2 regions of the Citrobacter enshiensis genome follow, and region 1 is predicted to be linked to the other one. Evidence: predicted binding sites of a transcription regulator. Region 1 holds the regulator's gene; the other holds the start of a gene.
The links. The regulator LexA, encoded in region 1, represses DNA repair genes until DNA is damaged. The targets are predictions, from matches to a motif close to TNCTGTATGTACATACAGNA.
Positions count from the first base shown of each region.

Region 1 (4,216 bases):
TTTTTTTGCTGCGCGCTTCGTCTTCTACCGCGCGAGCAATGGCTTTTGACGCCAGCAACTTGTTAAACAGATCCTGTCGGGCAGGCAGACGCGGACCGACCGCCGCCAGACGCTGACGGGCGAAATGCATTCGCGCCACACGCGCCAGTTTTTGGGCAATAATTTTGTCGGTTCCGTGCTCGTCAGCCATCCGTCGTAAGGAAACGGAAGGCGAGAAGCGGACAAAACTATCGCGTCCCAGCCAGGAGACGGCAAAGAATTTCTGTACGCCGTTCAGCATACGCAGAGGGGGATTTACCTCACCCTTTTCACGCCCCGGAGAGCGGCCGAACATCACCGATACCGGCACCATCTGTACATCCAGGTCTGGATTACTGCGGTGAAGGTCGAGGTAATTGTGAAAGAGTTTGATCGACTCTTCTTTCGGCGTGTAGTAGGTGAATACGCGCGGGCCGCCGTGAATAAACACATAACGCGGCAGCAGAGTTCCGTCGATCTCCAACGGCTCTAACGGGTCGGGGAGATCGTGCGCCAGGCATTGGGCGCGCAGCGTCAGCAAGTCCGCTTTTGAGTTGTACGGTAAAACGTACATAATGGGACGAGATGTATCGAGCCCCAATTCCGGAGCGGGTTCCGCTGGAATAGACTTGCTTTTTACCAGTACGCTTAATGGTAAATTCAGTAATTTGTAGTAAATTCGTGGCCAGCCAGACATAAACGATGTAAAGCCTCTGGTTAATAATGCAAATGCGCTGCAAGGATATCAGAAAGTCTAGCGAATTTCTGGTGTATCCCGTCATACTTCGCGCCGCTGTAACCCGAATTTCGTGGGTTAACGATATAATGTCATTGACGCTGATAATGCAAAAAGGTTCTTTTGATGGCCAATAATACCACTGGACTTACCCGAATTATTAAAGCTGCTGGTTATTCCTGGAAAGGTTTTCGTGCTGCATGGATTAATGAAGCAGCATTTCGTCAGGAAAGTGTTGCTGTACTGCTGGGGGTAGCGATTGCCTGCTGGCTGGATGTGGATGCCATCACGCGTGTTTTGTTGATTGGTTCTGTCATGTTGGTGATGATAGTGGAAATCCTCAACAGCGCGATTGAGGCAGTGGTTGACCGCATTGGCTCTGAATACCATGAGCTTTCCGGGCGGGCGAAGGATATGGGGTCGGCGGCAGTATTGCTGTCGATCTTTGTCGCGATGATCACCTGGGGAATCCTGCTGTGGTCGCATTTTCGATAAGGGTTCCATAATCCGATAAATCTCTTGTTTTTTGTGCTGTTTGTGGTTCCAAAATCGCCTTTAACTGTATATACTCACAGCATAACTGTATATACACCCAGGGGGCGGAATGAAAGCGTTAACGGCCAGGCAGCAAGAGGTGTTCGATCTCATTCGGGATCACATCAGCCAGACAGGCATGCCACCGACGCGTGCGGAGATCGCGCAGCGTTTGGGGTTCCGTTCCCCAAATGCGGCTGAAGAACACCTGAAAGCGCTGGCACGTAAAGGCGTCCTTGAGATTGTCTCCGGTGCTTCTCGCGGTATCCGTCTGCTGGTGGAAGAAGAAGAGGGGCTGCCTTTAGTGGGCCGCGTGGCGGCAGGGGAACCCCTTCTGGCACAGCAGCATATTGAAGGCCACTATCAAGTCGACCCGTCGCTGTTTAAACCTAATGCCGATTTCCTGCTGCGCGTCAGCGGTATGTCGATGAAAGATATTGGGATTATGGACGGCGATTTGCTGGCGGTACACAAAACCCAGGACGTGCGTAACGGCCAGGTGGTCGTGGCGCGTATTGACGATGAAGTCACCGTAAAACGCCTGAAAAAACAGGGCAATAAAATCGAGCTTCTGCCAGAGAACAGTGAATTCAAACCGATCGTGGTTGACCTGCGCGAGCAAAACTTCACGATTGAAGGGCTGGCGGTCGGTGTCATCCGCAACGGTGAGTGGTTGTAATATTGTTTTGATACAGTGGCGCATCTCGCGCCACTGTTTGTTTTAACTCCTGCTCAGGCTTTCCTGCATGCCTTTCTTTACCTCTTCCGACAAAGCGCTCTGGCGTCTCGCGTTACCGATGATCTTCTCCAATATCACCGTTCCCTTGCTGGGACTGGTGGATACTGCGGTCATTGGGCATCTGGACAGCCCTGTGTATCTGGGCGGCGTTGCCGTGGGCGCAACGGCAACCAGTTTTCTCTTTATGCTGTTGCTCTTCTTACGCATGAGCACCACCGGGCTGACGGCTCAGGCGTTTGGCGCCAAAAACCCCCAGGCACTGGCGCGCGCGCTGGTGCAGCCACTGATTCTGGCGCTGGGAGCGGGGGCCTTAATCGCGTTGTTCCGTACGCCAGTAATCGATCTTGCATTGCATATCGTCGGTGGAAATGAAGCGGTGCTGGTACAGGCGCGACGTTTTCTGGAGATCCGCTGGCTGAGCGCCCCGGCATCGCTGGCGAACCTGGTTCTGCTTGGCTGGTTGTTGGGCGTTCAGTATGCCCGTGCGCCGGTGATCCTGCTGGTTGTCGGCAACATCCTCAATATTGTGCTCGATCTGTGGCTGGTGATGGGCTTGCATATGAACGTGCAGGGCGCAGCACTGGCGACGGTGATCGCAGAATATGCCACGTTGCTGCTTGGCCTGATGATGGTGCGCAAGGTTCTTCCTCTGCGCGGCGTGTCGTCCATGATGCTGAAACACGCCTGGCGGGGGAATTTCCGCCGCTTGCTGGCGCTTAACCGGGACATCATGCTGCGCTCGTTGCTGTTGCAACTGTGCTTCGGTGCGATCACGGTTCTGGGCGCGCGGCTGGGCAGCGACATCATTGCGGTGAACGCTGTTCTGATGACCCTGCTGACCTTTACCGCCTATGCCCTTGATGGATTTGCTTATGCTGTCGAAGCGCATTCCGGGCAGGCGTATGGCGCGCGTGACGGCAGCCAGTTGCTGGATGTCTGGCGTGCTGCATGTCGGCAGTCAGGGATTGTGGCGCTGCTCTTTGCCCTCGTTTATGCCCTGGCGGGCGAGCACATCATCGCGCTGCTGACGTCGTTGCCGCAAATTCAACTTTTGGCCGATCGCTACCTTATCTGGCAGGTGGTGTTGCCGTTAATCGGTGTCTGGTGTTATTTGCTGGATGGCATGTTTATCGGGGCGACGCGTGCGGCGGAAATGCGCAACAGTATGGCCGTTGCGGCGCTGGGATTTGCCCTCACGCTGTGTGCGTTGCCCTGGCTCGGCAATCATGGACTGTGGCTGGCGTTAGCCGTTTTTCTGGCGCTTCGTGGACTCTCGTTGGCCTGGATCTGGCGACGTCACTGGCGGCATGGAACCTGGTTTGCCCGAGCGTGATGGTTAAAAGTTCCGAATATCAAAATGAACATGGGATCACTGACTACAATTAATCTCACGTCCAGCAGAAAACGTAGTGTATTTGGGCGAAGCAATATCGCTAATCACCACTAATCATGAGGACTCGATGATGAATAAAGACGAAGTCAGCGGTAACTGGAAACAGTTCAAAGGGAAAGTGAAAGAGCAATGGGGCAAGCTGACCGATGATGATATGACGGTCATTGAAGGTAAGCGCGACCAGTTGGTCGGTAAGGTCCAGGAACGTTACGGTTACGCCAGAGACAAGGCGGAAAAGGAAGTGAGCGACTGGGAAACGCGTAATAAATACCGCTGGTAATCAGCCGCGGTGACCCGAAAGTACAAGGATGTACAGTCCATTGGGCGGTTTTGCCGCCCAACCTGCTTAACGCGGTTTTTTCTTCACCAGAATCGAATGATCGTGCTGGCACTCATCAGGATGGCGACACGCTTCAACTTCAACGCACGCCGGGCATAACCCGTGCGCTTCAATCACGTTATGACGCAGGGCAAAGCCCATTTTTGCCGCCAGCGTATGCATAATATCTTCCACGCCCTCGGTGCTTTCTTCTTTCACCACGCCGCACCGGTCACAAATGAACATGGCTGAACTATGGGTCGGCTGATCGAACAGATGGCAGAGCACATAGCTATTGGTGGATTCGACCTTGTGAACAAAGCCCTGCTCGAGCAAAAAATCGAGCGCACGGTACACCGTAGGCGGCTTGGCCTGCGGTTCAGTTTCACGTAGCAGGTCCAACAGATCATAGGCGCTGATGGCCCCTTGTTGCAGGCTCATCAAACGCAACACTTCGAGGCGCTGAGGAGTGAGTCG
Region 1 covers NZ_CP119862.1:4,520,583-4,524,798, reverse strand. The annotation lists gene plsB (glycerol-3-phosphate 1-O-acyltransferase PlsB) at 1-715, opposite strand, end outside; gene P2W74_RS21540 (diacylglycerol kinase) at 881-1,249, shown strand; gene lexA (transcriptional repressor LexA) at 1,359-1,967, shown strand; gene dinF (MATE family efflux transporter DinF) at 2,035-3,360, shown strand; gene P2W74_RS21525 (CsbD family protein) at 3,491-3,700, shown strand; gene zur (zinc uptake transcriptional repressor Zur) at 3,767-4,216, opposite strand, start outside.

Region 2 (4,216 bases), 1.7 Mb from region 1:
CAGGCTCAGAACCAAGGCGCGTTTAAAAATCGCACCAAAAGGAACATCCTCGCCAGCCGACGCATTTTCTTTTGATTTCAGCGTCGCGTAGAGCATCTTTGCGCCAAGATAAAGCAGATACAATGCGCCGAGATAGCGAACAATACTAAACAGCACCGGCGTCGTTTTAATCATTGTTGCAACGCCGGCGTAAGCGAGAAACATCAGCACCGCATCGCCAATAAACACGCCGCTTGCCGCGAGATATCCACCTTTCATCCCACGCCCAACGCTATTTTTCAGCACAAAAAATGTATTAGGACCAGGGACCAGAACGATAAAAATTGCCCCGACCAGATACGTCCAGTAATTCAGAACTCCATACTCTGCGAACACGTTAACCTCTTCCTGAAAAAAACAGATACGCCTAGCTGCGAAACAATATGCTAACGAATGCGTCTGATGATGGAAAGGAAAATCAGGACTCACCGCCATACCCAGTACATTACTCCGAAAAACAGGCAATAAAGCAGCCTATTTCACCACCGGTAAATCTGAAAACCGAGTGGTATAGCGTGGGGAGAGCATTTCCCGTTTCATTTGCCATTGCTGCTGTACCCCCTGCCCGGCAAAATAGAGGGTGCCTCCCCCCTTTTTGCTGTTGAGGTGATCCAACACCGCCATTAATTTCTCACTGTTGGGGCGTGGGGCGTTTTCATCAAACAAGTTTAACTGAGCAATCCCCTGGCTGAAAAAATCACTGAGCATGACGCCGGCTTTCATATAGCGAAAACCGTCTTTCCAGATCCTGTCCAGCGCACTGCAGGCAACGCGAATAATGTCGCGGGTATCATTAGACGGAATCGTTAACTGGCCGCTGGCCTGAGGAGCATAAAACACCGCATTTGCGACATGCGGGCTGGTTCGCATAAAGACGCTGATAGTGCAGCAGTACTGTCGTTCTGCCCGGAGTTTTTCTGCCGCGCGTTCAGCATACGTACAAATGGCCTGATGCATCTCGTCGTAGTGGGTGATGCGATGGCCGAATGACCGACTACAAATAATCTGCTGTTTGGTGGGGGCAAACTCATCAAATGCCAGACAGGATTCCCCGCGCAGTTCACGCACGGTACGTTCCGTCACCACGCTGAAGTGTTTACGCATCACCCAGAGAGGGCTGTCAGCCAATTGCAGCGCCGACGTAATGCCCATCGCATTGAGTTTCTTACTGGTACGCCGCCCTATCCCCCAGACTTCTTCAACAGGGACGCGCTCAAGAAGATTTCTCTGACGCAGAGTATCTGACAGATCGACCACGCCGCCGGTCTTTTGCCATGTTTTCGCTGCAAAATTGGCGACTTTTGCCAGCGTTTTGGTCTGCGCAATGCCTACGCCAACGGTCAACCCCGTGTTCTTTCGTATCTGTTGACGAATTTGGCGCCCAAACGCCTCGAGTGAATAGCCACGCCCGACGCCTGACAGATCGATAAAAGCTTCATCAATGGAATAGACCTCTACCGACGGCGCCATTTCTGCCAGGGTCAACATCACACGGTGGCTGAGATCGGCATAAAGCGCATAATTGGAGCTAAAAACCGTGACGTGCTGACGCCGTAATTCATCTTTCACTTTGAAATAAGGCGCCCCCATTTTTACGCCGAGCGCTTTTGCCTGTGCCGATCGCGAAATAATGCATCCGTCATTATTTGAAACCACCACCACCGGTTTTCCCTCGAGATCCGGTCGAAAAACAGTTTCACAGGACGCATAGAAACTGTTTACATCAACCAGCGCGAACATGTCTGTGTGATTTCAACGTAAATGTCACAACGCCAAAGAGTTGCAGCTCTTCCTCGCTCTGCAACACGATGGGGGAATAATGCGGGTTGTGTGGGAATAGCTGAAGACGGGGCCGCGTTCGCAGCTCCTTCACGGTAAACTCCCCCGCCACGGCCGCCACCACAATATCGCCATGCATCGCCGTCAACGAACGGTCAACCACCAATAAATCACCATCGCTGATACCGGCCCCCACCATCGAGTCACCGCTGACCCTGAGGAAGTACGTTGCCCCCGGATGCTTCACCACCAGGGTGTTAAGATCGAGACTGTCCTCAACATAGTCTTGCGCCGGGCTGGGAAACCCGCATGAAACACGCTCCAGAAAAAGAGGTAACGTAATGGTGTTATTACGTTCACAGGAAAAAATATCATTCATCACGGCCATCTCAACAAATACTGTATATACATACAGCATATTATGTTTATCGGCCAAATCAAGCGACTTATGCGATGAAAGAATGAACCCGTTGAAGTCACAACACATTCAGTTATCCGTGCCCCACCACGTTCAACCTCAACGCGAGTCCTGACGACGACGCTTAAACTGGCTGACATCAATGTTGTACTGCTTTAGCTTACGCCACAGCGTTGTGCGCCCAATGTTCAACACGCTGGACATCTCCTGTACACGACCGCCGGTGACCTTTGCTGCATGAATAATGGCGTCTTTCTCAATACCGGCAAAGGTCAGCTGGGTTGAGAGGCGCGTGCCGCCCTCCTCGAAGCGTTCAGTAAAAAGATGCTCGGGTAAATGGTTCAGCCGGATATGACCGTTGTCGCTACTCATGGCGATGTTTTCTATCACGCTGAGCAACTCAAAATCATTCCCCGGCCAGGCACAATCAACCAGTTGCGCCATCGCATCATCCTCTATCTTCAGCCGCGTCGAGAAACGTTTCTCAAGACGCGCAAGCGTATTACGCACCAGCGCTGGAATGCTGTTTCGCCGCATTCGAAGCGGCGGAATGGTGATTTCAAAGGCATGTAACGCGTAGTAAAGCTGGCGACTAAAGCGGTTTTGTTCCACCAGCAACGCGAGATCCAGAGTCGTAGACGCGATGACTTTAACATCAACAGGAATCAGTCTGCGGGCATCAAGGCGCGTTAATACCCCTTGTTTGATCACCTGCAGAAGCGCCGATTGCAACTCCGGCTCCAGGTATTCAATTTTCTCCAGAAACAGCGTGCCACCGTTGGCCAGCTCCAGACGACTTAAACGCCCGCCCTCCGTCGTGCCATCGGTATCGCCCTGTCCCAACACGGTATCGGCATACAGCTGGCAGTTCACTGCAATATAGGGGCCTTCAGCACGCTCACTTTCATTATGAATGGCCTGGCTGAGCTGTTCTTTGCCAACCCCCTCCTCCCCGCAAAGTAACACCGGGAAGCGCCCCCGCGCGGCCTGTCGACCAAAATGCAGTAAGCGCCGGGTGTCAGGATCGTCGCCCGGCATTTGTGCAAAGGTGTGGCTCACTTTTCCTAATTGGCTGGTCACCAACTGGCGCATCTGTTCGACAGGATGGAGCAGCAGAATAAAACTGGCCCCCTGAGCCTCAATAATCGGTTTCAGGGTGATGACCGCATCCACAAATTGATGCTGGCTTTCAAACGTGACTTCGACATGGTTGAGCTGACGCAGTTGCCGGACTGCACCCTGTAAAACGGCAGGAAGCGTGACCAGCTCAGTGATATTTTGCCCCTGACTCGACTGGGCATCCAGATGCAGCAATCGCGCGGCCTGCGCATTCAGAAATTGCAGCGTGCCCTGTTCATTCCAGGCCATCACACCGTCGACCATTCCTTCGAGCAGGCCGTACAGCTGATTCAGATGGCGATTAGACTCGGTAAGCAGGCTGTCGGTCAGCAGTGAATTGCCCACTTCACGCGCTATCGCCAGCGTTAGCGGCAGATCGGACGCCGCCTCCTGCCCAACAGGACAGCACAAGGCGATGGAACCCGACTGGCGACCGTGGTTATCAAAAATAGGCGTAGAGAAGAAACTCCAGCCAGACAGCCTCTGTTTAAAATGTTGCTCGCCAGAGGTTTGAATCGGTTGTCCAACCGCAGGCGCCAGGGATAAGGCACAGGTACCAATAATACTTTCCGCACAGTAGGCACCGTTGATAAACCCCAGTTCGCCAAGCTGTTGCAGCGTAAGCGGATCGCCGCAGCGGCTAAGTATGCAGGCCGACTCATCAAGAATAAATAACCCACATCCCCGGGGAGACATGTATTCCCAGGCATCCTCCAGCGCCGCTTGCCCCAACGCCAGCAATGCGGTTTTTCGCCGACAAATAGAGTCAAACGTCAGCCCCTGTGCCTGATGCGGCATGATCCAGGGCTCCCGCTGCATCATTTTGCTACAGCGTTGCCACGAAGCGCTAAGAACAGTAGA
Region 2 covers NZ_CP119862.1:2,791,117-2,795,332, forward strand. The annotation lists gene leuE (leucine efflux protein LeuE) at 1-375, opposite strand, end outside; gene umuC (translesion error-prone DNA polymerase V subunit UmuC) at 514-1,779, opposite strand; gene umuD (translesion error-prone DNA polymerase V autoproteolytic subunit) at 1,763-2,197, opposite strand; gene dhaR (dihydroxyacetone kinase operon transcriptional regulator DhaR) at 2,336-4,216, opposite strand, start outside.
Region 2: the regulator LexA is predicted to act here: its motif matches at 2,216-2,235, upstream of umuD (translesion error-prone DNA polymerase V autoproteolytic subunit).